Regions from separate parts of the Rossellomorea sp. NPDC071047 genome, predicted to be linked through region 2. Evidence: riboswitches for the same ligand, from Rfam matches in the RefSeq annotation. Region 2 holds a riboswitch; the other holds the start of a gene.
The links. Region 2 has a riboswitch for cyclic di-AMP ahead of ACQKFO_RS19425 (hypothetical protein). Riboswitches for the same ligand answer to the same signal wherever they lie in the genome.

Region 1: linked by a shared signal. The riboswitch ahead of ACQKFO_RS13525 (potassium channel family protein) and the one ahead of ACQKFO_RS19425 (hypothetical protein) in region 2 are both predicted to bind cyclic di-AMP.

The regions. Positions count from the first base shown of each region.
Region 1 is NZ_JBNNJT010000003.1:310,248-326,071, forward strand. Features, by position in the region: gene uvrA (excinuclease ABC subunit UvrA) at 1-1,937, opposite strand, end outside; gene uvrB (excinuclease ABC subunit UvrB) at 1,945-3,927, opposite strand; gene ACQKFO_RS13495 (CsbA family protein) at 4,524-4,754, opposite strand; gene ACQKFO_RS13500 (HD domain-containing protein) at 4,827-5,468, opposite strand; gene ACQKFO_RS13505 (alpha/beta fold hydrolase) at 5,546-6,316, opposite strand; gene ACQKFO_RS13510 (phosphoglycerate dehydrogenase) at 6,387-7,562, opposite strand; gene serC (3-phosphoserine/phosphohydroxythreonine transaminase) at 7,565-8,644, opposite strand; gene ACQKFO_RS13520 (TrkH family potassium uptake protein) at 9,518-10,840, opposite strand; gene ACQKFO_RS13525 (potassium channel family protein) at 10,844-11,500, opposite strand; cyclic di-AMP (ydaO/yuaA leader) riboswitch at 11,721-11,858, opposite strand; gene ACQKFO_RS13530 (DUF1206 domain-containing protein) at 12,060-12,905, shown strand; gene ACQKFO_RS13535 (polysaccharide deacetylase family protein) at 12,958-13,911, opposite strand; gene ACQKFO_RS13540 (hypothetical protein) at 14,081-15,313, shown strand; gene ACQKFO_RS13545 (response regulator transcription factor) at 15,337-15,824, shown strand, end outside.
Region 2 is NZ_JBNNJT010000006.1:180,096-195,919, forward strand. Features, by position in the region: gene ACQKFO_RS19360 (HAD-IIA family hydrolase) at 151-936, opposite strand; gene ACQKFO_RS19365 (MBL fold metallo-hydrolase) at 1,210-1,950, opposite strand; gene ACQKFO_RS19370 (carbohydrate ABC transporter permease) at 1,962-2,771, opposite strand; gene ACQKFO_RS19375 (carbohydrate ABC transporter permease) at 2,787-3,671, opposite strand; gene ACQKFO_RS19380 (ABC transporter substrate-binding protein) at 3,770-5,044, opposite strand; gene ACQKFO_RS19385 (spore germination protein) at 5,338-6,783, opposite strand; gene ACQKFO_RS19390 (CBS domain-containing protein) at 6,965-7,384, opposite strand; gene kdpDN (KdpD-like non-kinase potassium sensor) at 7,396-8,547, opposite strand; gene kdpC (potassium-transporting ATPase subunit KdpC) at 8,618-9,193, opposite strand; gene kdpB (potassium-transporting ATPase subunit KdpB) at 9,216-11,231, opposite strand; gene kdpA (potassium-transporting ATPase subunit KdpA) at 11,361-13,022, opposite strand; gene ACQKFO_RS19415 (potassium-transporting ATPase subunit F) at 13,054-13,131, opposite strand; gene ACQKFO_RS19420 (signal peptide protein) at 13,128-13,235, opposite strand; gene ACQKFO_RS19425 (hypothetical protein) at 13,254-13,718, opposite strand; cyclic di-AMP (ydaO/yuaA leader) riboswitch at 14,082-14,224, opposite strand; gene ACQKFO_RS19430 (DUF2294 domain-containing protein) at 14,466-14,834, shown strand; gene ACQKFO_RS19435 (methyl-accepting chemotaxis protein) at 15,197-15,824, opposite strand, start outside.

The sequences.
Region 1 (15,824 bases), on a different contig from region 2:
CTTTTACCGGATCCGGATACACCAGTCACAGCTGTAAAGATACCCAATGGCAGCTTCACTTTGACATTGTTCAGGTTATTTTCTTTCGCACCCACAATCTCTAAATACCGGCCATCAGGTTTACGTCTTTCCTGTGGAAGAGGGATGAACTTCTTCCCTGAAAGGTACTGACCCGTTAATGAGTTCGAGTCCTCCATCACTTCCTGTGGTGTTCCAGCAGACACCACTTCCCCCCCATGAACACCTGCTCCAGGTCCGATATCGATGAGGTAGTCAGCTGCCATCATCGTGTCTTCATCATGCTCGACTACGATCAAGGTGTTTCCTATTTCCCTCATGTTCTTTAAGGTGTCGATCAGGCGGTCATTGTCCCGCTGGTGCAATCCGATGGACGGCTCATCAAGAATGTAGAGGACCCCCGTCAGACGGGAACCGATTTGAGTCGCTAAACGAATCCGTTGAGCCTCTCCACCAGATAGGGTTCCTGCTGCCCGGCTTAATGTAAGGTATTCAAGTCCAACATTGACCAGGAATCCGAGGCGTTCACGGATCTCCCTCAAAATAAGATTGGCAATCTTCATATCTTTTTCCGATAGCTCGAGCTTATGGAAAAACTGCTCTGCTTCTTCAATCGAAAAAGCCGTTACTTCCCCTATATGAAGAGAGTCTACTTTTACTGCTAAGCTCTCTTCTTTTAAACGGTGGCCTTTACAAGTTGGGCAATCCTGCTGCGCCATGTATTTCTCCATTTGTTCACGGATATAATCAGAGCTTGTTTCACGGTAACGGCGCTCAACATTCGGGATGACACCCTCGAAACGAAGATAGTTTTCACGCACCTGACCGAAATCGTTCTCGTAACGGAAGTAAATCTCATCTTTGCCGGATCCATATAGGACCTTATCCATTTGTTGTTTCGGAATGTCCTTTACAGGCATATCCATCGGAATCTCATAGTGATCGCATACAGCCTTGAGAAGGGACGGATAGTATTGGGAGCTTGTCGGTTCCCACGGAGCAATCGCATGCTCGTTCAAAGTGCGATCCCAATTTGGGATTATCAATTCCTTATCTACCTCAAGCTTCGTTCCCAATCCGTCACAGCTTGTGCAGGCACCGTATGGACTATTGAAGGAAAACATCCTTGGCTCAAGCTCTGTGATAGAGAAACCACAGTATGGACAGGCGTGATGCTCACTGAATAAAAGCTCTTCTTCCCCGATTACATCAATGATCACCTGACCGTCTGCCAATCTAAGTGCAGTTTCAAGCGAGTCAGACAGACGCGCTGCCACACCATCCTTCACGACGATCCGGTCAATGATCACTTCGATGGAGTGCTTTTTATTTTTTTCCAGGGAGATTTCTTCTCCAAGATCCTGGACTTCACCGTTGATACGAACTCGAACAAACCCTTGCTTTTTGATTTCTTCAAGGGTTTTCACATGAGTTCCTTTACGGCCTGATACAACTGGTGCCAGAACTTGAAGCTTAGTTCTTTCCGGGTATTCAAGAATACGGTCGACCATTTGTTCAATCGTTTGGGAGGAGATTTCGATCCCGTGATTGGGACAAATCGGTTTCCCTACTCTTGCAAACAACAGTCTTAGATAGTCGTAAATTTCGGTTACCGTCCCTACAGTCGAACGTGGATTACGACTCGTTGTTTTCTGATCGATGGAAATCGCCGGGGACAATCCTTCTATGGCATCGACATCAGGCTTATCCATTTGACCTAAAAATTGACGGGCATAGGCAGAAAGGGATTCGACATAACGTCTTTGTCCTTCTGCATAAATAGTATCAAAGGCAAGGGATGACTTACCTGAACCTGAAAGCCCCGTTAAAACGACCAGTTTATCCCGGGGGATTTTAATATCTATATTCTTTAAATTATGAGCTCTAGCTCCTTGTACGATTATTTGATCTCGCGCCATAGTTCGTTCATCCTTCCGCCTTGAGCTCAAGAATGGTATCACGAAGCTGTGCAGCTCGCTCAAAGTCCAGTGCCTTGGCTGCTTCCTTCATTTCCACTTCCAAGCTAGCAATAAGTTTTTGTCGCTCCGGTTTAGACATATTCGAAACTTTTGTCTGTTCTCCTTCATAGACCCCTGCTTCTTCTGCGGCATGAGTTGCCCTGATGACATCACGGATTTCTTTTTGTATGGTCGTCGGGGTGACGCCGTGTTTTTCATTATATTCTTCCTGTATCGTCCGACGACGTCCTGTTTCATCCAGTGCTTTTTGCATAGAGTCGGTAATTTTGTCCGCGTACATGATGACCTTACCGTTACTATTACGGGCTGCACGGCCAATCGTTTGAATGAGGGAACGTTCAGAACGCAGGAACCCTTCCTTATCGGCATCCAATATGGTGACGAGTGATACTTCAGGAATGTCCAATCCTTCACGGAGCAGGTTGATTCCCACCAATACATCATATTTACCTAAACGAAGGTCACGAATAATTTCAATCCGTTCCAAAGTTTTGATTTCCGAATGCAAATATTGAACTTTAATACCCATTTCCTTCAAATATGCCGAGAGATCTTCAGACATTTTCTTCGTAAGGGTAGTCACAAGGACACGTTCATTTTTCTCGATACGTTCGTTGATTTCACCCAGAAGGTCATCGATTTGTCCTTCGATTGGACGTACTTCGATGATCGGATCCAGCAGTCCTGTTGGACGGATGATCTGCTCGACCATCTCAGGACTATGCTCCAACTCATATGGTCCTGGGGTTGCCGAAACATAGAGTAACTGCTGGGTTTTCTTCTCAAACTCTTCAAAGCGCAGGGGACGATTGTCCATGGCTGAAGGCAGACGGAAGCCGTGATCCACAAGAACCTTTTTACGGGCCTGATCCCCATTGAACATCCCCCTGATTTGAGGTAACGTCACATGGGACTCGTCGACCACAATTAAGAAATCGTCTGGAAAATAGTCCAGAAGAGTATACGGAGTCGATCCTGACGGCCTTAGTGTCAGGTGACGGGAGTAGTTTTCAATTCCCGAGCAAAAGCCCATCTCCCTCATCATTTCAAGATCATAACGTGTCCGTTGCTCCAGACGCTGAGCCTCGAGCAGTTTATTTTCTTCTTTCATGATGACTAATTGCTCTTCAAGTTCTTTTTCAATATTCTTGATGGCTACCTGTAATTTTTCTTCACGGGTTACGAAGTGGGAGGCCGGGAAAATCGCGATATGATCTCGTTCCCCCATAATTTCACCTGTCAGGGCATCCACTTCACGAATCCGGTCAATTTCATCTCCGAAAAACTCTACACGCATACAGTGTTCATCCCGGGAAGCCGGGAAAATTTCCACTACGTCGCCTCGCACACGGAAAGTTCCACGCTGAAAATCGATGTCGTTTCGTTCATATTGGATATCCACAAGCTTACGCAGCAATTGATTTCGTTCGATTTCCATTCCTGTACGCAGGGAAAGAACGAGCTCCCGGTATTCCTCCGGGTTACCTAAACCGTAAATACAGGATACGCTGGCAATGATGATGACATCTTTTCGCTCAAACAAAGAAGATGTGGCGGAGTGTCTGAGTTTATCGATTTCATCATTGATGCTTGCATCCTTCTCAATGAACGTATCCGTTTGAGGAACGTATGCCTCCGGCTGGTAATAGTCATAGTAACTGACAAAATATTCAACGGCGTTATCAGGGAAAAACTCTTTAAATTCACTGTAGAGCTGCCCCGCCAATGTTTTATTATGAGCAATGATGAGGGTCGGCTTTTCAACCTGCTTGATCACATTGGATACAGTGAATGTCTTTCCTGTCCCTGTAGCTCCAAGTAAGGTTTGATGACGTTTCCCTTCATTAATGCCTTGAACTAATTTTTCAATTGCCAGGGGCTGATCTCCCTCTGGTTTATATTTAGACTTGAGCTCGAATTGATCTTTCACCGTGAAACCTCCTATAATAAAGGACTGCTACCTTGTATTTACCTACTTATACCCATCTTAAACACTGTCCATTCTTCTATACACATTCTACCACATTTCCTACAATATTAACCAACAATAAGCGAACAAAAGTTCGTTTTTTATTTTTGTAGAGATATCATCATCTTGATTGTGGATAACTTTTGAAAAAGGAACAGTATAGAGGCTTGAATCATAATTTCGACATTTTACGTGAGGAAACATTGAGCATATATGAGATTTTCGACATAATCCGAGCATTTCTATACACACCCTGTGCACAACTATGTGTATAAGTCGATATTTCTTGTGGAAAATTCCTAAACTTATTCACAATTCGTCAAATTTCTTGTGCACAATGTTGATGAATGCGGATTCAATCTGTGAATAACATGTCCATTCCTTTACTTATTCACACTATTCTTTATTTATCCACAATTAAGATATCTGTTATAAACAGGAATTCCCTTCCTACCTTTTCAACGGTATATCCAAGCCCTATGGCATAAGAAAAACAGGCTCCACCTTTTAAAGGATAGAGCCTGTTTTCAAATACTTCTATACACCTGTCACCCAAATCATGCACTTCTCTTCGCTTTTTTCATCATCCGGTCGCTGTACCAGAATCCAACGGTCAACGAAGCCGCGTCTACGACAATAAGGAACCATGAATCTGTGTAACCCTTTGAAACCGACGCCGCAATGAGGGCTACGGTCAAGATCAATCCGACATAATGATTATACGTAACCCGTGTGAACAGAACGACAAGCAATCCTGGTAAAAATAAACCTAAAATGATTTTTGACACGTTCAACTCTCCTTAAAGATAAGGGAATAACACATATTCTACCGAAGTTTCCCCTATCTGGAAAGGGTTTTCCTACTCCTCACCCTGCTGAATTAATCTCTGGGTCCTTTCCTTCAACTCGCTATGGGGGATGAATTTTTCAGACAGCATATCAGGCAGGATGTATTCCAAGAAGTATTGTACGCACTCCAGGTCTTTGTATTTCACAATCGTGGATAGGGCTTCTTGATAAATTTCAATAAATAAAGGTTCCGGATTCCCTTTTTGAATTTCTCCAAAGGATTCATACAGAAGATCGATTTTGTCTGCGACAGATAAGACCCTTCCTTCAAGGGTATCGTCTTTCCCCTCTTTGAACCGTTCTCTGTACACTTCTTGAAATTGCGGGGGAAATTCTGTAGTGATGAATTTATTGACCATCTGATCTTCCACCTGGCTGAAGAGCTCACGCAACTCTCCCGATGCATACTTCACGGGGGTCTTGATATCGCCTGTAAATAACTCTGCGTAGTCATGATTCAGCGCTTTTTCGTACAGAGCTTTCCAATCGATGTTTTTTCCGTTCTGTTCCTCTACAGTCCCAAGAAATTGAGCTATTTTCGTTACCTTAAATGAGTGGCTGGCTACGTTATGCTCATGATACTTAAATCGCCCCGGACAGCGAATGAGTGTTTCTAGATCCGATAAGCTCTTAAAATAATGATGAATTCCCATGTTATTCTCCTCTCGTTGATCGACTTTACTTTATGAAAATAGTATCAAGTTGAAGGAGCAAGGGCAAAGATTATCCACTACTCCTTGGCTTCCAACCCTCCTATTTCTCCTAACAGTATATTATTTAGAGCATCGTGATAACGTGTGGGAATTTGATGCGAGGCTCCTGGAATGATATATATTTTCTTAGGATAACAATCGTTATACAGGGTAAGTTGAGAATTGATCCAATCCGACCTTTCCCCATAAATTAAGAGGAGCGGGATGGGAAGCTTCTCGACCTCCTTTATCCCGTCATAATGAAGCGATTGCTCGTAGAATTGATACCAAATATGGGGGTTCGCCTTATTCATATGATCCCTGAGCTTCTCACGCTCCAACTTGTCCTTGAAATGCGCTCTGGAAATAATCCCGGATAGTCGGGCCGGATGGTCACGGACCATTTTCATGCCCATATGGTGCATCCATTTCAGCTTGGGATTCGTGACTTTCGGATATCCCCCTACCAGTATGAGGGCGGAAACCCTATTTCCATAGGTACAGGAGAATGTTTGTCCTACTATTCCCCCTGCAGAATATCCAAGCATCACACATTCAGTAATTTTCAGATGGTCGAGGATCGCCCTTATGTCCTCTACAAACTCAGCGATACTTATATTCTGACCTAAGGTAAAGGAGTCTCCATGTCCTGTTAAGTCCGGAATGATGAGGCGAAAATGCCTGGAAAGCACATGCTGCTTTATGAAGGTCATCCTTCCCATTCCCGGGGGGTGGATCAAGACCAGGGGAGTCCCCTTTCCTAAGTCGTCAAAATAAAGATCTCTATCCTTAAAATTAATCATCGCCATAAAAATAAATCCTCCCTCAACCGCTTTACTACACATTGTTCTCGGGTTAAGGGAGTTCTAGTCACTTTATTTAAATGAGGCGGACGGAAACAACACCGTGTATTTCTTTCATCCTGCTTTTCACTTGATTTTGTTCTTCTGCGAGGAGTTTCTGATCCAAATCAATCATGGTATAGGCCCACGTATGTTTACTGCGGTTGATCATATCTGCGATGTTGACTGCGTACCCGGAGAGAACATTGGCGATTTGACTGACCATATTCGGGATGTTTTGGTGCATGACCGTCACCCGCATTTTCCCACTATAAGGTAGCTCCACATCTGGCAGGTTCACAGCATGCTTAATATTACCCGTTTCAAGATATGTTTTCAGCTGCTTTGTCGCCATGATGGCGCAGTTTTCTTCAGATTCTACGGTAGATGCACCCAAATGGGGAACAGGGACGACGTTTTTCATGTTCAACACCTTTTTATTAGGAAAATCCGTCACATATTTACGGACAATTCCTGCTTCAAGTGCCTTTTCCAGAGCATCTTCTTCTACTAACTCACCTCTTGAAAAGTTTAAGATCGTCATACCCCTTTTCATTTTCGTGAAGCCTTCTTCACTCACAAAGCTTGCGGTTTTGTCTGTTAATGGAATGTGCAGCGTCACAAAATCACACTCTGCCCATACTTCTTCAATATGATGAGCGCGCTTCACATCCTGGGATAAACGCCACGCTGCGTCCACAGATATAAATGGATCATAGGCGACCACATCCATCCCAAGGGCCAGGGCATCATTTGCGACAAGGACCCCAATCGCTCCCAAGCCTACAACACCAAGCTTCTTCCCTTTAATCTCACTTCCTACAAATTCTTTTTTCTTTGCTTCTACGACACTCGGAACGTCCTCCTCAGTTCCTTTTAGCTTGTTCGTCCAGCCGACTGCAGAATATAGGTTACGTGAAGAAGCGATCAAATTAGCCAGTACGAGCTCTTTCACGGCGTTTGCATTGGCGCCGGGCGTATTAAAGACAACAATTCCTTTTTCCGTACAATGATCGATCGGGATATTATTGACTCCCGCTCCTGCCCGGGCAATGGCTTTGACTGAAGCCGGAAAAGAATAATCATGTAAGTTCTTTGATCTGACCAGAATTCCATCGGGATCCCCATTCCCATTCAGATGGTAGTTCAGATCATCCTCTATTAGTGATAATCCGCTTTGACTAATGGCATTGTACGTATTGATTGAAATCATTTTCATACTCCTCCTTGCTCAGACTCAAATTTTTTCATGAAACCGACCAGTGCTTCCACACCTTCAAGCGGCATGGCATTATATAAACTTGCGCGCATTCCACCCACGGAACGATGCCCTTTTAAAAATTCAAACCCTTCTGCTTTGGCTTCTTTTAGAAATTGGGCGTCCAGCTCCTCATCCCGTGTTGAAAAAGGAATGTTCATTAAAGAACGATTTTTTTCCGGGACAGGGTTATGGAATAAAGATGATTCATCTATACAGGTGTATAAAAGACCGGCTTTCCTCTCATTTTCAGCCTGCATCCCTTCCACTCCGCCATTCTCCTTCACCCACTCCAGTACAAGCTTCAAAACATAAATAGAGAAGGTCGGTGGCGTGTTAAAGAGTGAATCATGCTTTACATACGTTTCGTAATTCAGCATCGTTGGACACATATTCGATGCTTGACCGACCAGACTTTCATGGATGATCGCCACCGTTACACCCGAAGGTCCCAGGTTTTTTTGAGCTCCTGCATAGATCATCCCAAATGAGGAAACGTCTATTTTCTCAGAAAGGATATGAGAGGACATATCAGCTATAAGTGGAATGCCTCCCGTTTCTGGCCACTTATAGTAACGCGTTCCTTCAATTGTATTGTTGGAGGTAATATGTACGTAGCTTGACTGTGTTGAAAAGTCTTCTGGTGTATATGCAGGGATCTCAAACTTCTCTTGAGGTGATAAGGTTCGAACATTCCCAGCCTTCTCCGCTTCTTTGACAGCTTTCTTCGACCAGCTGCCTGTCAGGATATAATCAGCTTCTTGATGTGAACCCAATAAATTTAGAGGAATCATGGAAAATTGCAGGGATGCTCCACCTTGCATAAATACGACATGGTAATCATCCGGAATCGAGAGCAGCTCACGCAATAAACCTTGAGCTTCTTCTATTATATTTTGGAAAGGGGCAGATCGATGACTCAATTCCATTACAGACATACCCGTTTCTTGATAGTTCAATAATTCGCCTTGAACCTTTTTCAGAACAGGCTCAGGTAACACCGCAGGACCAGCAGAAAAATTATACACACGCTTCAACAACAGCACCGCCTAAAGTTCAGAATTTTTCAACAGTATAATCGCGCACAATGGTTTAGTCAATAACAAAAACCAATGATGAAAACGCTTAACAGAACCGTTTTTAGGCTCATGCGCGGTTATGGATCGATTCTTTGTCGTTTTTTAAAAAATGCTCTTTTCGTAACGATTGTTGTTTTTAACATAAGTTCTGCAAGGCTCTGTCAATTAGTGTGTGCTGGATGGTGAGGGGAACTGCTCCGCTTTCCGCGGACGTTCGGCCGAGCCTCCTCAGCTTCGCTTCCGGGGTCTCGGCACGCCCGTACTTCCGCAGGAGTCTGCGCAGTTCCCCTCACCATCTTTAATAGGATCTTTGTGACAGAGCTTCAAGGTGTACCATAAAACAAAATAACTAGAAAAAATAATTCTGCTTCATTAAGACAATCAATCTCTACTTACCTTAAAAGAGAGTATTTGCTAAAAAGCTTGTTTTAATTGTTTTCGATTAAGGATTCATGCTCAGAAAGTTGATTCTCGCTGCAGGATGATTGACTCCTGCGGGAAGTGCTGGACAGTACGAAAAACATAGGGGCTTTGCCCAGGGGCAACAAGCATAAGACGAGTCTGCCGGAAAGGCGCTGTTTGCCTTTTTGGCAGACTTGGCTTATGACCTCGAGCCCCTAAGCCCCGTAGCTGGACAGGTGAGACCCCGGAGGCGCAGCCGAGGAGGCTCACCGCCAGACCCGCGGAAAGCGAGCATCCTGTAGCGGAAATCAACTACTACTTTCTTCTTTAAGACATCCACTAACTAATGCAAAATCGATCGTTAAAAAAGCAACCGGCTCCCCCACTTACCCGAGATGGGCAAAATGAAGAGAGCCGGTTGGTTGAGTATTAGCCTGTTAAAATATCTTCTTTTGGATAGCGGATCTTTTCTTTGTCCGGTCTGGATAGGGAGAAGGCAAGTGTGAGGGGACCAAGTTTCCCGACAAACATCACGATGATGATGATCCATTTACCTATCGCTGTCAAAGATCCTGTAATCCCCATGGACAACCCTACCGTCCCAAAAGCTGATACCACTTCGAAGAGAATAGACAGGAAAGAAGCATTCTTTTCCGTCATATCAAGGAAAAACAGAGCCGTAAAAACAAGGAGCACACTAATCATCGACACTGCCAAAGCTTTAAAAATATAGTTTTGATCGATCGTACGACGGAAAACACGAATCTCTCTTTTCTCCTTTAAGAAAGCAAACACACTCAATGAAATCACGACAAAGGTGGTCAGCTTGATTCCTCCACCTGTTGAAGCACTTCCGGCCCCGATGAACATCAGAAGAATAGTGAACAGCAACGTGGAGCGTTCCATGCTGCCATAATCAAGCGAGTTAAAACCAGCCGTGCGGGGAGTGACCGCTTGAAAATAAGAAGCGAATAATTTATCAAGGAGTGGTAACTGAGCCAGTGTGTTCGGGTTATTATATTCCAGGATGAAAATCATCATAAAAGCGAATACATTGATGACAAACGTCCCAACTATCATGATTTTCGTATGGAGGGACAGTTTGCGAATCGTTTTCGATTTCCAAAGGTCCACTAAAACAGTGAATCCGATCCCTCCTAAAATAAACAGAAACGAAATGGTGATGTTGACGATGGGATTTCCCACGTAACCCATTAAACTATCGGACCACAGAGAGAACCCTGCATTATTAAACGCGGAAATCGAATGAAATATACTGACGTATAGCCCTCTTCTCCAACCGAATTCAGGAACCCATTCAGACGCCAGTAATAGAACGGCAAATCCTTCAACAAGGAAGGAAAAGATAAATAAATATTTTACAAGCTTGATGACTCCTCCTACAGACGTCTGATTTAATGCCTGTTGAAGAAGAAGTCGCTCTTTGAACCCGATTTTCTTACCAAGCATCATAAAGATCAAGACGGCAAAAGACATGATGCCCAGTCCCCCGATTTGGATCAGACTCATAATGACCACTTCTCCAAAGAGGGTGAAGGCACCTCCTGTATCAACGACCGCAAGCCCTGTAACCGTCATGGCGGAAGTCGTCGTGAACAAGGCATCAAGCCATGTAATCGATTCTGTGGTGGCAAACGGCAACTTAAGCAAACCCATTCCTACTATGATAAAGAATAGAAATGTCACAACGAGAAGTTGAGGGGGGCTTAACCGGATCACCTTATGTTTCATAGGTTATACACCTTCTTTTTCAAATCGATTGATATCCCTGTTATGTCCAATGACGATCAATAGATCTTCAATTTTTATGACTTCATCGGCAGAAGGAGATACAATGACTTCCTCCCCGCGGTGAATGGCAATGATATTACAACCGAATTTCGCCCGGACATCCAGATCATTTAAGGTTTTATTTGCGACCTTTTTAGACGCACACACTTCTACTATACTGTGCTCTTTGGATAGTTCGATATAATCAATGATCTTTTCTGACGTAATGTGATGGGCAATTCTTCGCGCCATGTCACGTTCAGGGTGAATGACTTTATCGGCACCGATCCGGTCCAATACCTTCTGATGATAAGAGTTCGAAGCTTTGACCCATACTTCTTTAACCCCTAATTCTTTTAAAAGTAAGGTGGTAAGAATACTTGCTTCTATATTATCCCCAAAGGACACGATCACGTGATCAAAGTTTCTGAGCCCAAGTGATTTCAATACAGATTCATCCATCGCATTCGCTTGTACGGCATGCGTGGCAATGTCTACATAATGCTGGACGACATCATGATGAATATCAATGGCTAACACTTCAACATCCAGATCAGCCAATTCCTGAACCAGATTCCCTCCAAATCTCCCTAATCCAATAACTGCAAACTGCTTTTTCATGATGAAATCCTCCAAAACCTTTTTAATAGCTTAACCATCTAATACTTCTTCATTACAACAAAAGCCCATGCGGCTCGAACAGAGGTGACAAATATAAGACTCTCTTTGCCTTTATGGCAGGCTTGACTCAAGACCTCTGGCCTCCGGAGCCAAACTTCTAAACAACACAAAAAGACCAGCAGGAACTAAGCCTGTGGTCATCCATAATCGATCACAAGTATCATCCTCTCCCATTACGCTTACGAGGTTAGCTGACGGATTCGGGTTATGGAAGTAGCCCTACCTTTCAAAAGAAAGGATTCACCCCTTTAAATACTCGGGTCCCCCGCTTCAAAAATGAATTAAGCGATAAAGAATATTCATTTGATGATAGATATATTACTCCTCTCCTAATTCGTTGTAAATAGGTTTTATGTAAAAATTTTTTAAATGAAAAACAGGCAAAATTATCTCAATCCATCCAGCATTTACTGTTCGTTAAAAAGGTTTCTCTTTTCTATATCCGGGGAATAGCATACATAAGTATTACGAAAATAGAACCAGAAGGGAAGAAGTGTATATGGCCGGAGTTTCATCCATTACAACATCAAACAGTTCATCTGTTTCATCTAATGATATAAAACCTTGGATTAGAGGGTTTGCACGAATTGGATTTATTTCAAGAGGGATTGTTTATATATTGATTGGCACATTGGCCGTTATGGCCGCACTCGGAATAGGAGGAAGCACTTCAGACTCTAGCGGTGCCTTTGCAGCAGTGGCGAGCAAACCCTTTGGGGAAGTCCTCCTCTGGATATTAGGTCTTGGCCTGATCGGCATTGTTCTATGGCACCTCATTCAAGTAGTAAAAGATCCTGAACACGTGAAAAATGACGGTAAATCGATGTTTAGAAGACTCGCTAATCTGATCACCGGGATTGCTTACGGTTCTTTGACTTATAATGCTTTCGCCATTGCGATGCATGCCAAAAGCTCCGGTTCGGGATCTAAACAAACTTTATCTGCTAAGTTATTGTCTCAGCCCTTTGGTCAATGGGTTGTAGGAATTGTCGGACTTATCATTATAGGATATGCACTCTATGAAATTCATAATGCTTATACTGAAAAATACACGAATAAATTTAAACGGCATGAAATGTCCGAGAAAGAATGGGAATTGGGAAGGAAAACCGGAAAACTCGGGTTATATTCCCGGGGCATGGTCTTTTTACTGATCGGTTATTTCTTTATTCAAACGGCGATCACAGCCGATCCTGATAAAACACAAGGATTGGATGGAGCACTTTCCAAGATAGCTCAACAACCTTATGGACAATGGCTGCTGGGAATTGTAGCGGCAGGGTTGGTCCTTTATGGGGTATTTCAAATATTAACAGGCAAAAACCGTCATATGAGCATTTATTAAGAATGAAAAGGAGCAGCCAAAGGGCAGCTCCTTTTTTCTTCTGGCACCACTGTTAAAATGTAACCGGATCCATTTCTTCTGTCAAAGTCTTCATATTATATCCTTGATCCGTCAACTTTTTAAGTAAAGAATCTAAATAAGCGAGTGTCGTATGCTTTTCATGCATAAGAATAATTTTTGATTGATTTTCATAGGGAAAAGAAGCTAACTGATCCACGACACTATGAACATACTCCCCCCTATGAAATTTCCAATCTTCACTATCCACATTCCAATCCCATAATCTAAATCCCTCCCGCTTTATTGCTGTCAAATATTCCGGTTTCATATTGGGTACAGACCCATAAGGAACGCGAATCAGATCGCTGCGAATACCCGTAATGGACTCTAACGTAGATTGAGCCGTCAGCATCTCGCCTACAACCGATTCACTAGATTGATAGATTTCGGATACATCATGGGTGACGCCATGCAGCCCGACACTATGCCCTTCTTCCACCATCTGTCGAACGGCCTCACTATGTTTTTTCATATTCGGTTCCAGCATAAAGAAGGTCGCTTTTGCCCCATATTGATTAAGCACTTGCAGAATCTCTTCCGTATATTCATTCGGACCATCATCGAATGTGATGTAAATCGTCTTTTCATCCTCGGAGTTCCCTTGTTCATTTACATTTGTCGAATGGTCTTCTATTTCCTCTTCCTCGTAGTAATTTTCATCTTTCACACTCTCCGCTTCATTGGAATTAGCTTTTTGCTCCTCTTCTTGAGTATTGCTATCATGTTCCTTATCCCCTACTACAGGTTCTCCCGATTTACCTTCCTGTTTCTCAGAAGGGTCTTCCTGGACTACTTTCTGTTGAGTGGTTGTTTCCTTTGAAATCTTCGCTTCCCCAATGTCCAAAAGCCATGAAGTTGAAAGAATGAGTAACAGTACGATCACTCCCGCCACTCCTCCCAACTCAATGGGCTTGATCCATTTTCTTTTTTTCCGTTGTCTCCCCATGCCGATCACCTTTCTGTTTTCTTGTTACGTTTAATGATAGGGTCATTGGCGATGAAAAGGGTTACTTCCCGGTTACAAAGCAAGGGCGACTTTTGTAACTTTTTTGTTACTTTTGTCGATTGAGTTTACACTATACTAGTGAAAGCTATAGGCAGGATGTGATGATCAATTGAAGAAGATTTTGTTCCTTATGGGTTGTCTTTTGATGTGTACGGGTTGCTCTTTATTCCAGTCCAACACTTCATTACTGAAGCCGCCTGAACTTCCGGTTAAACAGCAGGAAGTGAAACAAGCGATTGGAAAATATGTTCCGGCACAGGCGGAATGGGTTTCACCGATTGAAGACAGACAAGCAAACAAAATGATTGAAGCAGATTTGGATCACGATCAAACAAATGAATTAATCGTATTTTATAGACTACCTGATCAAACTTCTCAAATGGAAGCCATTGTCCTAAAGGAAGAAAAAGGGGAATGGAAAGAAACAATGAAATTGAAGGACCTTGGAAGGGAGCTTCATAAAGTGGAATTCCTGGACTTAAACCAGGATGGATACAAAGAAATACTGGTTGGGTTTTCTTTCTCAGAAGACGCCTCAGACAAAGCACTGATCGTGTACGACCTGACTAAAGGTAAGCCGCAGAAGCTGTTTGAATCCCAATATAGTGCGTTTTTTTCAGGGAACTTCACGAGGGATGATCAAGGGGAAATCCTCCTGGCGTCACTGGTACCAAACCAGTCTCATTCTGTTCGTCTTTATCAATTCAGCAATCATAAAATGAATGTGTTAGATGAGTTGAAATTAGATCCATATGTATACCCTTACTACCATTCCTTAGCCGGGTCCATCTCCCCTTCTTTAAAAGGAGCGATACTGGATGCAGGTGTAGGTGCTCATTCATCTACGTCATTCATTATTGGTGTAGAGGACGAGAAGTTGGTGAATGTTTTACCGGAAAACATGGAGGAGGAAGAGCTTTTCAGGGCATATGCCGTGAATAGTGAAGATTCGAACGGAGATGGAATCCTTGAATTCACTCTTCAAAAAGAGGCAAGCGATGATAATCTTGCCTATTCTGAGATGCCTTTCATCAATGAGTATTATCAGCTCAGCGATCAAAAGCAAGCCGAGCTCATTCATCGATATTACGACAATGCAGCTTATTTATACAGGTTCGAGATCCCACAGGACTGGCCATCTTTAGAAGTGGAAGAATCAGAAGACGGACGTTATGTAAAATTCCTTTCCATGAAAGATGGCAGCGTGCTATTTGATGTATACGCGATTGACAAAGGTCAACCACTTCCTAAAGGCTGGAATCTATTATATGAAACCAATCAATTCACATATGTAACAAAATACTCACCGGCAATAGGTAAGCAACTCTTCCAGCCTATCTGATGAGAAAATGGAGGTGTAGTTGGATGAAGCACATTTTGATTATTGAAGATGAAGAATCCATCCGTGGTTTTATCGAGATTAACTTAATGCGATACGGATACGCTGTCTTGCAAGCTGGTAGCGCAGAGGAAGGGATCGACCTGGTCAAGAAAGCACACCCCCCGATCGATATTGTCTTACTTGATGTCATGCTTCCCGGTATGAACGGATTTGAAGCATGTAAAGAGATCAGAAATTGGAATCCATCCATTGGAATCATCATGTTAACGGCCAAAGTTCAGGAAATGGATAAGGTACACGGGTTGATGAACGGGGCTGATGATTATATTCCGAAACCATTCAGTCCGAATGAGCTCATCGCTCGAATTGAAGCGTTATTGAGAAGAATGTATGTTCATCGGGTCAAGGAGGATAGCCAATCCCCCATCACGCTACACGAACAGAAGAGACTTCTATTCGTTCAAGGAAAGAAGATTGACCTTTCCCCGATAGAGTATGAATTACTCAGCAT
Region 2 (15,824 bases):
GTCCTTACTAAGGTTCTGAGCTTTTGTTTTTCTTTTAGTTAGGCTGTTTCTGTATGTATTGTTGCTTTCTTGACCAGGACAGAGCGGGGACGGTTCCGTCTCTACAATTCCCCCAAAAGTAGAGTAAGATCCGTCCCCTCTTAGCTATTCTTATATCATTTTTTCCGATAATAAATCCTTAACCGACTCCATCACATAATCCGGCGTCCAAACCGTCCCCCTTAAATCCTCCTCTGTTGTGATCCCGCTCAGCACAAGGGCCGTTCTCATCCCGGCTTCGATGCCCATCCGGATATCCGTTTCAAGGCGATCACCGATCATGACACATTCTTCCGGCTTTAGTTCTAATATTTTCAATGCTGCATTGATGGTAAGAATAGACGGCTTTCCAATCTGCACATCGATCTTTCTACCGACAACGGCTTCCACTGCCCCGATCATTCCGGCACAATCCGGCACATCGCCAACCTCTACTGGACAGGTCCTGTCCGGATTGGTCGCAATCATCTTCGCACCAAGCTTGATTGACTGATAGGCAAAATTCAAATGGTCGTAATGAAAATCCCGGTCCCATGAGAGCACGACGATATCCACCTCTGATGGCACCATCCCTTCCCTGAACCCGGCAAGTGTCAGCTCATCCTTGATCGACTGTTCACCAATGACGTATAATGTGGCACCCGGATGGTGTTCCCGTAAATAGTCAATCAACGTAACAGTCGGATTCAATATATTCTCCAGGCTTGCCCTGATATTGAATCCATTCAATTTTTCCACATAACGATTACGCGATTCAATCGTTTTGTTTGTGAGGAACAACACCTTTTTTCCTTCATCGAGAAGAGAGTTAATGGTGGTGTCTGCTCCCTCTATCAATTGCTTACCGAGATACACGGTCCCATCCAAGTCAAAAATATACCCCTTTAGATTCTTCATCTGTACCCCCTCCATTCAATAAGAAAAGCGTAAGCGCCTTGTTCAGCCCCGACAAGCGTTGGAGGGCCGACCGGTGAAGTCGTTCTTTGACTTCATTGGGCGGACCGAAACGTCTCGAGGGGCTAGGCGCTGGAGCTGGCCATTTCTCAAATTTTAAGTTATTCTCTCTTATAACAAGAAAAATTCCTTGAGCATGACGATTTCTCCAATTGAACAATTGGATTTTCGCCATCCCCAAGGAATCTCCTGATCTCTATCCTTGTATCTCTTCAATTACACTTGTTGTGTCATCAAATCTTCGCCGATGATGACCCTTGAAGTGCCTAGCTTTGCCACTTCTTCTTCATACGGTTCTTGGTCGGATAAGTGGACGAGAACGAGTTTCCCGATCTTATCGACATCATACTTCTCTACAATTTCAACAAGGCTGCTGTGATTGCCTGTCACTTTACAGGCAGAAGTCGCTTCATGGATTAACATATCTATATGGTCATACTCACCAATCCGTGCGTTGATTTCCGAATCGCTTGAATACACGACAACCCGACCGGCACATTGCACTTCAAGCCCCACAGTAGGAACCGAATGAAGGGCCTTAAAGCAGGAAAACGTCATCCCGCCGCCAGCGAGAAGTTCACTTTCACGATCACCGTCAAAGGTTTCAACCTTAATGGTAAAAGCAATCGGCCACTGATCTGCTTCCATCGTTGACAGCCATTCCTGCAGTTTTTTTTCATTCCGATAATCACAAAGAATCCTTAATGGCTTTTTCCTGTCCTCAAGCCACATCCCCCACAGCAAGGAGGGCAATCCATAAATATGGTCAATATGAAAATGGGTGAACACCACTGCATCGAGCTCCCCTAAATCCACCTGTAGCTGCTTCAGCTTCCTGCAAGGATTGCCGCTGACATCGACCAGCACATGATAGTCATCATTGGAGAAACAGACCGATGTATTGTCGCGTCCGGAACCTGGATAGGCACTCCCGGTTCCTAAGAAATGAATGTCCATCTCGTCACCACCTATTTAATTCCTGAGTGCATAAAGCTTGATACGAATTGTTTTTGAAAAAGGAAGAACGCAAGCACTAAAGGCATGATGACCATTACCGTACCGGCAGCGACCATTCCCCATTGTGCCCCCGTTTCATATGATTGTGCAAAGAGGGCCAGTCCGACGGTTAATGGGCGGGACTCGACGGAATCAGTGATGATCAACGGCCACATGAAGTTGCTCCAATGATGGCTGACGGATACCAGGGCAAATGCGATATAGGTAGGTTTCGCCGATGGGATGTAGACATGCCACAGTGTTTGATACCATTTACATCCGTCCATTCTTGCCGCTTCATCAAGATCGAACGGGACTTGCTTGAACGTCTGGCGCATTAGGAATACCCCGAATGCAGAAGCCCAATATGGCATCATGACGGCGAGTTTTGTATTGACAAGCCCAAGTTGGCTGATCACCTGATAGTTCGGGAATAACAGGATTTCGGGCTGAATCATCAGTTGCAGCAGGAACAGGATGAACAGTACATTCTTCCCTCTGAAATTCACCCGTGCAAACGCATATGCCGCAAGCGTAACGGTGACTAACTGGACAATCAACACCCCAAAAACGATGACGAATGTATTGAAGTAATACTGTAAAAAGGGTGCAGTCTTCCATGCGTTGACATAGTTTTCAACCGTGGGATTCGAGACCCAGAACGGAAAGCCTCCATTGATCACTTGATTCCCGGGAGAGAAAGAGGTGATGATGACCCAAAGGAGGGGGATGAATGAAAGTATCCCTAAAAAAATGATGATGCCATAGTTCAATTTTTTCATCGAATCTTCCCCTCCTTAATAATGAATTTTCCGATCAAGGTACAAATAATTGAATGCTGTGATACCGAGCATGATGACGATCAAAATCACGGTCAGCACCGCTGCTTTACCTAGATCCCAATTCGTGAATGCCGCTTCATAAATATGGTAGAGTAATAGATTGCTGGCGTTATCCGGCCCACCCTTGGTCATTATGTACAGGTGGTCGACGTTTTTGAATGAATTCGTAATCGCCACGATCATGACGAACAGCGTCGTCGGCATCAGCAGTGGGAAGGTGATATGACGGAACATCTGGAACGGTTTCGCCCCTTCCATCTCTGCCGCTTCATACACATCCCTCGGTAAATTCTGCAAACCTGCCAGATAAAAAATCATGAAGAAACCGGCATCTTTCCATATGATCATGACAATCATCGCGATCATGACGGTATTCGGATCCCCCAGCCAGTTCGTGTCATCCCTGCCGAACATATGCAGAAAGTTATCGAGCAGTCCATATTGAGGGGTGTAGATGAAAAGCCAAATATTTGCCACCGCAATCAACGGAACGATCGTCGGGTAGAAAAATGACGTACGAAGCAAAGAGCTTCCGGCCATTTTTTTATTTAACCAGATGGCAAGATACATCGCCAGGAACAAACTTGTTGGTACTGTACCGATCATGAAGAGGATGTTATTCAGAATGACCTTCCGGAATATCTCATCCTCGAAAACTCCTTTATATTGTTCAAGTCCCGAAAATTGCAGCCTGGTCATCGGGCCACTGTAGAAGCTTAACTGGATCGATTTGAGCGTCGGGTAAAACGTAAACAAACTCAAAAATATGAAAGAAGGAAACAGGAGCCCGTAGGCAAACAGATTATTTCTCGCCCCGGTGCTGAGTTTTCTTTGCTTCATTGTCATCTATCGGCCCCACCTTTCTTGTGAAGCAGGAGCTCAAGTCAGCACAAAGCCCACCTGAGCCTCACTCCATTCACTCTTCGGTCACTATCTTATTACTGAAAAGGCTCCAATACTTTTTCCGCTTTCTTCTGTGCATTGTCCAACCCTTCGTCAACCGGGCTTTGTCCCGTCAGGATCGATTGAATATGATCATTGAAGATTTTCTGCACCTCACCATTTTGATAGGTTGCAAGTTCACTTTCTGCGTACTCGAGCTGCTCGCGGGCAACCAGTGCAGGAGGGAATTCCTCTACATACTTCTTCAACAAGTCAGTCTCATAAGCTGATTCGGTTGTGGCTACATATCCTGTATCGATCGACCACTGGGCAACACGCTCAGGCTCTGTAAGGAACTTCATGAACTTGATTGCCGCTTCCTTATTCGCTTTTGGAAGATCTTTGAACATGTAGATGTTTCCTCCTCCAGTAGGGGAACCATACTCATTGTTCGCCGGCAGGAAGGACACACCGAAATCAAAGTCCGCATTGTTCTTCACATTCGTCAGGTTACCAGTCGTATGATACATCATCGCCGTTTTTCCACTCAGGAAGTCAGAAGGAACCGTCGCCCATTCAATGACACCCTCAGGCATGATTTTATGTTCCTTTCCAAGGGATAACCAAAATTCCATCGCTTCTTTTGAATATGGTGCATTGAAGTGTACTTCCTTTCCATCTTGAGACATGATGTTGTCTCCAGTCTGAAGCGCTAAAGCCTGGAACATCCAGTACTGGTAACCGGTGCTCGGAATTTCAAGTCCCCACTGATCCTTACCTCCATTTTTCGTCAGCTTCTTCCCGTATTCCACCAGCTGATCCCAGTTTTCAGGTGGAGCTTCCGGATCCAATCCCGCTTCTTTAAATGCATCCTTGTTATAGTAAAGGACGATGGTACTGCGCTGGAAAGGCAAGCTGTACACCTTATCATCAATGGAAAAATTCGCCATGAATCCGTCGTAGAAATCATCCAAATATTCTTGCTCGAACATCGGCGTCAATTCCTCGATCAGGTCGTTCTCAAGCAATGTGAAAAGGTCTATTGAAAATAACACAGCAAGCTCAGGTGAATTTCCTGCCTGCGCCGATGCCATGACCTGGGTCATAGTCTCAGCATAACTGCCACCATATTTCGCATTCACCTTGATGTCGGGATTCTCTTTCTCGAAATCAGCCACAAACCCATCAACGATCTTCGCAACATCCCCGCCAACCGCTACCGGGAACCAGAAATCAATTTCAGTCGTTTCATCCCCCCCGGTTTCACTGCTGCCGCACCCGGCAAGAACGACCATCAACACTAAAACGAATGATAAAACCTTGAACTTCATGCCAATTCCTCCCCTTTTTTTCATAAAAAAACCCATGAACAATAAACTGCATCACAAATAAGTGTCATGCATTTCATTGGTCACAGGGATTCTCCGCATCTCTACCCTTAGACGATAACCTGTCTAATATATATGTCTGATTATTCACAATAATACAATATTAACTAAAAGTTGGCAATGGCATTTCTTTTTTTTACAAAATAATATGGGACAAAGGGACAGGTCCCTTGTCCCAATTGTTTGATTCGACTAAACTCATTAAATGGGACAACGAACCTGTCCCCATGTCCCTTTTAACCTTTATCTTTCGTATAACTATGCTTGCTATTAGTAAGCCTCTGTAAATCTTCCCGATAAAACGTATCCTTTAATTCCTTCATCTTAAAAGGAATAATAGGAGAAAGATAAGGAACGCCTATCGATTTCAGACTCGCCATATACAACATTAGAATGGTTGTCCCAATGATGATTCCATTAAAACCAAAAAAGTTAGCCGTTAATAAAAATACTATTCTTAGGGTGGCATCAGGTCCCACGAGTCCTCTGTTAGCTCCCAGGAAACTGGAAAGAGCGGTTATCCCTATGACGATCAGACTGACGGGGTGGATTAATTTGGCGGTGACCGCCGTTTCACCAATGACGATGGTCCCGATTAAAGACACCAATATGACCGCACTTTGTGGAAGACGAAACGAAACATCTACTAATATTCTGACCAAGAATAAAAGAATGGCGATTTCCCAAAAGGTTGGCAATAGCTCATCGTTTGAAATGATTGCTTTCGAAATCTTGTCGGGTAAGTCATCTTTATGAAAATTTGCTAACGCTATGTAAACCGCCGGCAGGTATACTCCTATTAGAAAGGCGATAAAACGGATGATTCGGCTCGTGAATCTACCCATTGAAATATGGTAATCATCGGGTGCCTGAATAAAATCTATAAATAGAGCAGGAGCTATGATGGCGAAAGGGTACCCATCCACAATCACTACCACTCTTCCTTCAAATAAGGATGAAACTGCCCCGTCCATTCGTTCGGAATGTCTTAACCGTGAGAAAAAGGTTTTTGGCTTCCCTTCTAATACATCCTCCACTACTCTTTCACTAAGGACATACTTTATGTTTAGACTATTTAGCCTCTTTTTGACTTCTTTTAATATCCCTTTATCCACAGTACCTTCTATATATAAGATCGACACAGATGTTGGTGAAGTGGAGCCAATCTCCACTGTTTCCACACACAAATCCGGTGTTTTTAATGAACCTCTGATCAAATTGATATTTGTTTTCATCTTTTCTGTTAATCCAATTTGAGGACCTCTTACCGAACGTTCTCCAATGGACGCTTCCACGCTTCTTTCTGCCCACTTTGGAGATGGGATTATGATTCCTTCCCGAATCCCGTTAATCAGCAAAACTGTATTTCCTTGTACGATGGCATCGGTCAACTCTTGATAATGAGTTGTCGTCTTTACATCTGCCGATTCAACTATTCTTTCCATGATTAGTTTGTTGAGCGATTCATTACTATCTTCTGCCTTGAATCGTTCCAATAATGGCTTGACCACGTAATCCTGAATAAGGTCTACATCGATTATTCCGTCCAGGTAGACAACATTCATTTCAAGGGAACCATCGCAGCCAGCCTTTATGTTTCTTATGATAAGGTCAGATGTGTCGTGAAAGGTGTTCTTTATGTTTTCGATGTTTTCTTTTAGGCACATTTCTATTTTAGGCATCCTTCATCCTCCCTAAAAGTTAGTATGAGGAGTTGTCAAGATACTATACTTTGTGGAGGAAACCTAATATAACAAGCGTTAGTACACCAACAGTGTACCTTTTAGCAAACAGTAAAATGGTACACTGTTGGTGTGCCTGTTTTCGTTTTTCCTTTATGCTCTTTTTCCTGGAAAATCACTTTCACAACTTAGGTTCGTCATTCAACATCTGCCCGAAACAATAATCAATGATTTCTCTTCTTCTGATGATCCCTATAAAGTGATCCTGATCATCGACTACCGGGACAAAATTCTGTTCCATAGATTTGGAAATGATATCTTCCATCTCTGCATCTATATGAATCGGTTGATGTTGTCTGTGCAAAGGAATGTCAGAGAGCATTACTTTACTGGTATTTTGAAACGTGAGTCCGGGTGTGTTTTTTATTTTCCATAGGAGATCCCCTTCTGTCAGAGTACCTGCATATTTCCCATCCTCACTGATCAATGGGACTGATGTGTAACGATGATACTCCATCTTCTCGAGTGCCTGCCTCATAGTCGATTCATATTTAATATAGGCAACGTCCCTTTTGGGAACTAAGAAAAAAGCGATATTCAATTCGATCCCCCTCATGATCTTCCATCGGCTACGATGTGCAGATCGATATTCGTTGTTTCCCGCATGATCGTATTGACGATTGATCCTTTCCTTATCTCCTCCCATCTCGTTCTGGCAGATTGCCCTAATAAGATCTGCGTCACGTGATACTTTTTTGCAACTTCAATGATGACAGCAGCCGGCTTCCTATTTTGCTGTTCTTCGAATATCAACTTGGCATTGAACTGCTCGGCAAGCATTTTCCATTCTTTCATTTTTTGCTCTCTGACCAGGTTTCCCTCGGATGTTTTCTTTGAGGTTACATTCAAGATATACAATTCCGCCTTTAAGCGATGGGCCATTCTCCATCCTCTTCTGATCAGCTTTTCCGCTGTGGGCCCGTAATGGATGCAAACAAGGATCTTCTCATTCACCCCGATGGGACCCTGCTGAAGATCACCGCTTATTTGCTCAATCCGTTCGTCCACATCATTTGCAATCTCCCTTAAGGCCAGTTCCCGAAGTGCTGATAAGTTGGTTGTGGTGAAGAAATGGGTTAAACTTTGTTCAATCTTTGCCTGCGTATAAATTTTTCCATCCCTCAGCCTCTTTCTCAAGGCTTCCGGTGTCACATCAATCAGTTGGATTTCGTTGGCCTTTTGAATAAACGTATCCGGCACTCTTTCTCTCACTTTCACACCTGTGATATGCCTGACGATATCGTTCACACTTTCCAGGTGTTGAATATTCACTGCTGATAGGACATCGATTCCGGCATCAAGGATCAAAGCTACATCCTCATACCTCTTGGAATTGACGGAACCTGTTATATTCGTATGGGCAAGTTCATCAACAAGGACGATATCCGGTTTTCTCTCAATGATTCCTTCAACATTCAGTTCGTAGAATTTCTTTCCTTTATAATACATGATTTTTAACGGCACCTGTTCAAGATCTTTCAGTTGAGCCTCTGTTTCTGCACGACCATGGGTCTCGATTAATCCAATCACCACGTCTTTTCCTTCTTTTTTTAAATCAGCCGCATCCTGGAGCATTTTATAAGTCTTTCCCACTCCCGGTGCAGCACCGACATATAATTTGAATTTCCCTCGTGTGGATTCTGTGATTGTCTGAAGAATTTCTTCAGGGGTCCTTCTCCTGAAATATGGATGATCCGTTTCCATCTGTTCACCTCCAAGCAGGACACATCAAGATGAGAACCCGACCAACGAATTGGTCAGGGTTCTGTACGATTTATAATAACTTCTGTAAATCCAGGTTAAGCAAGAGGACATTGACGCGTTCTTCTCCGAAAATCCCCCATTCCTTCCCTTGGGTATTGTCTTCGATCAACTTCTGCAACTTTTCTTTGGATACGCCTGTGAGCTCTGAAATTCTGTTCACCTGCGCCATGGCTCCCTGAACAGAAATATGTGGATCCAGGCCGGAGCCTGAGTCTGTCACAAGATCGACGGGAACCTCACTGATCGGTGTATCCGGGTTGGCATTTTTCCACACTTCCAATGATTCCTCTGTACGGTTGATCATATCCTCATTGGACGGGGCATAGTTATTCGATCCTGAACCAGAGGCATCGTATTCAATGGCGGACACCCTTCCATGAAAGAGGGTGGGATCACTCACGCTTTGCCCGATCAATGCCGAGCCCACCACTTCATTTTCTTCATTATAAACTAAGCTTCCATCCGCCTTGTCCGGCATGATGGCCTGTGCTATTCCCGTTGACGCCAGTGGATACACCAAACCTGCGAGCACCATGATGGTAAGGCTGGACCGAATAATCGGTCCGATAAATTGACTGTTTTCCATCTTACATCTCCCTTTCCTTCTTTTATATGAATAATGAAATCGTCATATCAATCAGTTTAATTCCTATGAAGGGTACCAGGACCCCGCCAAGACCATAGATCGTCAAGTTCTTACTTAATAAGGCATTGGAACTCATCGGTTTATATGCGACTCCCTTCATGGCTAGGGGGATCAATAAAGGAATGATCACGGCATTAAAGATCAGTGCTGACAGGATGGCCGATATGGGTGTAGACAGACCCATGATATTCAATGCTGTCATCTCTGGAATCGCAAGCATGAACATGGCAGGGATGATGGCGAAGTATTTCGCAATATCGTTGGCGATACTGAACGTGGTCAGCGCCCCCCTGGTCATAAGCAATTGTTTTCCGATTGAAACCACTTCAATGATCTTTGTCGGATTCGAGTCCAAATCAACCATATTCGCCGCTTCTTTTGCAGCTGTAGTCCCGCTGTTCATGGCGAGCCCCACGTCTGCCTGGGCGAGTGCAGGCGCGTCATTCGTACCATCACCTGTCATCGCTACCAATTTCCCTTGGGACTGTTCATATTTAATCACTTCAATTTTGTCTTCTGGTTTACATTCCGCTATGAATTCATCCACCCCTGCTTCACGTGCAATCGTGGCAGCCGTCAACGGGTTGTCCCCTGTGGCCATGATGGTTTTGATCCCCATCTGCCGGAGCTTTTCAAATCGGTCTTTCATTCCCGGTTTCACCGTATCTTTCAGGTAGATCAATCCAAAGATTTGTCCTTCCACCGCTACGGCCAATGGGGTACCACCTTCTTTCGCGATTTCTTTCGCTTCTTCGTCAAGATTTGAGGGGATTCTACCTCCTTGAGCTTTCACCCACGTCTTGACGGAATCGACAGCTCCTTTACGCACCTGGCGTCCATCTTTCAAATCTACCCCGCTCATTCTCGTTTCAGCCTTAAATTCAATGAATTGTCCTCCTGATGCTGCTGAAGCATCAAGCTTGGTTCCCTTCTCTTTCAGCAATTCAATGATGGAACGTCCTTCAGGTGTTTCATCTTGTAACGAACTGATCCCCGTCCAGTAGAAGAGCTCTTCTTTCGAAGCATCTCCCACCGGTATGAAATCACTGGCCATCCGGTTACCGAATGTAATGGTACCGGTCTTATCCAAAATGATCGTGTTGATATCCCCTGCTGCTTCCACTGCCTTTCCGGACATAGCAAGTACATTGTACTGAGTCACACGGTCCATACCCGCAATCCCGATTGCTGATAATAATCCCCCGATGGTCGTCGGGATCAAACAGACCAGGAGTGAAATCAATACAGGGATTTCAAGTGAAAATCCCAGATAGTTCGTAAAGAAAGGAAGAGTGACGACCACAATCATGAATATCAACGTCAAGCTTGTTAATACCGTATTCAAGGCGATTTCGTTCGGGGTCTTCTGACGCTCTGCCCCTTCCACCAATGAAATCATGCGGTCTAAGAATGATTCACCCGGGTTGCTGGTGATTCGGACTTTAATTTGATCACTGACGACTCTCGTTCCTCCTGTGACAGAATTGAAATCGCCCCCGGCTTCCTTGATGACAGGAGCGGATTCACCGGTGATCGCTGATTCGTCCACAGAGGCAAGGCCTTCAATCACTTCACCATCCCCTGGAATCATCTCACCTTGTGAAACGACAACAACGTCGCCTTTCTTGAGAGAGGTAGAAGCCACCCTTTCCGTTTTGCCATTTCCTCTAAGAAGATTGGCGGACATCTCCTGTTTTGACTTTTTCAATGAATCGGCCTGTGCTTTTCCGCGGCCTTCTGCCAATGCTTCGGCGAAATTGGCAAAGAGCACTGTAAATAAAAGAATCAGGCTGACTGTCACATTGAACCAGGGTGCCACATCACTGGAACCGAATGCATCAGGTGCTACACAAAGGATTAATGTAATGATGAATCCAATCTCCACTACAAACATAATCGGATTTTTAATCATGATTCTTGGATCAAGCTTAACGAAAGAATCTTTCAAGGCCTGCATGACCATTCCTTTATTCTTCATGTTATTTCCATCCTTCTGTTCAATTGGATTGGGCCGCTCGGGGGAAAGACGGTTTCGTTCTTTCCCTCTAAACTCGGCGACCTTATTTGTCTCTTTCAATAATGGATTTGCCACTTCTTCCACTCCCATCTACAATGTCAGATATTCTGCTACCGGCCCCAATACGAGTGTCGGGAAGAACGTTAACGCTCCGACTACAAAGAACGTTCCAATCAGGATCACACCGAATAAGGACGTATCCGTTCGGAAAGTTCCGATCGTCTCGGGAACCATTCTTTTGGATGCGAGGGATCCTGCAACAGCGAGCATTGTCACCAGTCCGAAGAATCTTCCAATATACATGACGATTCCTGTAGAGATATTCCAGAATGGTGTGGCATCCCCAAGTCCTTCAAATCCAGATCCATTATTGGCAGCGGATGACGTATATTCATAAACGACTTGGGAAATCCCATGAAAACCACTGTTCGAAATGGCTTCCACCCCAAGAGGAGAATAAAGCGCAAGGGCAGATGCCCCCAGTATCAACAGGGGATGCATAAGCATCGTAATGGCAATCAGCTTCATTTCCCTGCCTTCGATTTTTTTACCCAGGAATTCCGGAGTGCGTCCAACCATCAACCCTGAAAGGAACACGGCGATCATGGCATACATGAGCACATTGATGAAGCCGGCGCCGACTCCACCGAATACGGTGTTCAACAGCATATTCGTAAGGGCCAGCATCCCTCCGATCGGGGTTAACGTATCGTGCATTGTATTGACGGCACCTGTTTCCGTCGCCGTCGTGACCATGGCATAAAGAATCGATTGACCGGTACCGAACCGCACTTCCTTCCCTTCCATACTCCCTTGATCGGTCTGGATCCCCATGGCATTCAGTGCCGGGTTTCCTTGAGATTCATAGAATAGGGCCGTTGAAAGGAACACAACGAAAACCATAACCATCGATACAAACAGGACACGTCCCTGCTTTGGATTCCCGACCATCTTTCCATACGTAAAAGGCAGGGCGGATGGAAGCAGGAACATTAACAGGATCTGAATGAAATTACTGATGGCATTCGGATTCTCAAAGGGATGTGCGGAATTGACACCAAAGAATCCTCCCCCGTTATTCCCAAGTTCTTTAATGGACAGGAACGTTCCGACAGGGCCACGGGCGATCTCCTGCGTACCGCCTTCAACCGTATTCACTGTAACCGATGGTTCAAGCGTCTGCGGAACCCCGAGCGCTATGAAGATAAAGCCCGCAATAAAAGCGATCGGCAAAAGGACTCGGGTGATGGACCTGAATAAATCGACAAAGAAGTTTCCTATTTCAGCTCCTGAGAGTCCCCTGACAAAGGCGATGGCTACTGCCATGGCCGTTCCCGGTGCTGCAAACATCATGAACAGAATTCCGATCATCTGTCCGAGATAAGAAAGACCGGATTCCCCGCTGTAATGCTGTAAATTCGTATTGGTCATAAAGCTGATTGCTGTATTAAAGGCAAGAGTGGGATCCATTCCCGGGTTGCCACTCGGATTCAGGGGCAGGACCCCTTGCAGCCTGAATACAAGATACACAAGGAAAATCATGAAACCATTCGTTAAGACAAGGGCCAATGCGTATTGCTTCCACGTCTGGTTCACTTTTTTTATCCCACTGACTTTGAAGAGTAGATGTTCAAATGGTCCAAATAGTTTATCTAAAGGCGTTTGATTATAATCGAACGCCTTTGCCAAATAGACCCCGGCCGGCTTTGCAATCAGAATCATGGCCGCTAATGTAATGATGATCGATAGAATGGTCGTAATCACCTGTGATACCTCCAACTAATTAGAATTTTTCTGGATGAAACAATACATAAAATAAATAAAGTGTAATCATGGCCGTAATCCCAAGTAACAGCATCATGAGTCCTTACCTCCCTGATCGACAACAGTGGAAGACCAGTTGGCAAGTCCCGACATAAGCGCCGGAAGAATGATGAATAGAGCGATCATTATAATATCCAACATGTGTAAAACCTCCTGACATTATTTGAAGAAACAAGAAACATTCCTGCTCTTTGTATACACCACATATCTTGCGCCGATCGACTGATACAGGCGGACTGGATATCCTGGAGTCGTCGTAACGACAATGATGGGTGCGGATGTACTGTTTTGAATAATCTTCATCATCGGTAATGTATCGAAAAAGCGATTCTCAAACACGATGACTTTATCGAAGTGATGTCGATGATCAATAAATTCTTCATTTATCCCCAAACCCATGACATTCTGGAACCCTCTCCCCTTTAGAATGTCAACAACTTGTGGAATGGGGGAAACAAAACAGCAATCATGGGAAAGATCTAAGCAGCCCTCTATTTCCTGCAGCATTTCACATGTCGGAATACAAACAAGCGTCTTGCCTTTATGCCGTTCCTGCGTACACACATTCATCCTCCTTTCTTCTGCGATCATCACATCTCTAAGATTCCTTACTACAGAGATCATTGGGGCACACCTTAGAAAAAGACATGGACGGTCATCCAAAAGATCCCCTTACAGGAAGAAAGATCCACCTTCAGAAAACAAAAATAGACCAATGCTCACTTTTCCCTCAGTTGACAGGCAAGAGTAAAGATGGATCAGCATCCTGAAAGAATGCGATCCCCTGACATCTCTTGTTCATCTGAAGAAAAAGTACACATTGGTCTACTTAACACCTAGCCGGCTGTTATAGCCTTCTATGCATTCTGTCTTCCATGTTCACTTCTTCAAAATAGGCATAATAAAAAGACCTACTTATTAGTCAAGCTGCCCCTTTTGCCATTATGAAAACAACAAAAAAAGCCCCCTGAAAAAGGTGGTCTTTATGACCTCCTTCGCTTTAGCCGACGAAGTTAGCTGACGGGTAGGATGGCGAAAGAGTTTTAATCTCATCCCTTCTACATACGTAGAATTAACCCCACTTGATTGGGTCCTCCGTTCTCGTTTCCGAGACTAGGCCGAAATATTGAGTTGTGCTTTACAAGGAATATATTACTCCCGGCTTATTGAATTTGTAAATTATTAAAAATCTCTAAATCTAGTCAAATAGGTTTATTTTTCTAACGAAAATAATCAAATGCTCTAAATATCTAACTGATTCGAATTATTTCGGCTGTTTTATTCAACGCAAAATTAATGATTGACAACTTTTAACACGTCTGAGTAAGATAATCCTTGAAATTGATCTGATAGTGGCAAGGGGGAGAAAACGTGAAAATCTCTAAACGACGATTAGAGGCTGAATTAAGCGAAGCCTTCATAAAAATGCAAAGAGAACTGATCGGCCGCGGTCCACAGGAAACCCGGACATACATCTTAGAGGACATGGTTATTGCAAGGTTCAAGGGCGTGTTAACGGTTGAAGAAAAACACCTTGTCGAACACGATAAAGGTAGAGTCCTCGTGAAACAAATGCGTCAGGTGTTGAGGGAAATGTACAGCCAAAACATCGAAGAGATAGTAGAACAGCATACAAAATGCAAAGTCCTTTCGAGCCATAGCGACATCAGTACGAAAATGGGAGAGCGTATGGAGGTATTCGTACTCGATAAGAATCTTGAAAAGCAGTTAGAAAATTAAACAACTCAATGTATATTTATTAGTAAATTCGAAAGTCTCCTATCCTTTTATTAATCTAAGAAGCCCTGAATCTATCGAGTCGCATACTCAAAGATTCAGGGCATTTAAGATTGTTATCCTGACACCTGTGGGGAGTTCCCGTCCCTTGCGATCCTTGCAGGCTACCTTCACATATTCCTCCGTCAAACCATTACATTCCAGGACTTCTTCCATTGACTCCAAGACAGAGTGGAGACGGTTCCGTCTTAACCTTTCCCTTACGACCGTCCCCGGGTTACATTTAAAGAGCCTATTTAACCATAGTTGTTCGGAACAGACTCTTTATATTCTCAAATAAGTAACCCAGAACCCACTACCTACACTTACTCTTTATTTGTAGTAAGGTTTTCTAACTTGTTAATGGTTTGATCAATTTCATTTTTAGATTCTGTCACAATTCTTTGTAAGTCTTCTGAAATTTGATTAACCTTTATTAGTTCATTTGTAATATTTTCAATGTTAGCATTAACCTCTTTAATGGCATTATCAGCACTCACAGAGAGCTTCCTAACTTCCTGGGCTACTACATTGAATCCCCTTCCGTGTTCGCCCGCTCTGGCTGCTTCAATCGCCGCATTTAAAGAAAGCAAGTTGGTTTGAGAAGATATATTTTTTATCGATTTTGACGTTTCATCAATTAATTTAATTTGTTCCCTTAAAGACTCTAATGCTTCTACTTTTTCATTGGAATTGGCCATGACTGAGTTTACTAGATTATTCGGCATGCTCTTTAATTTGGAAATGATCTCTATCGTTGTATTTTCCCTTTTTGTAATATCTGTGGCAATCTTCAGGACTCCTTGTACAGACCCATTTCCATCTAAAATAGGAATATATGTTGCTTCCAGCCAAAGTTTGTTCCCCTGTTTATCAACTCTTTCAATTTTTTCTTGAGATTTTTTCCCTTTCCGGAGGTTGTCCCACAACTCTGTATATTCTTTGCTTTGGCTA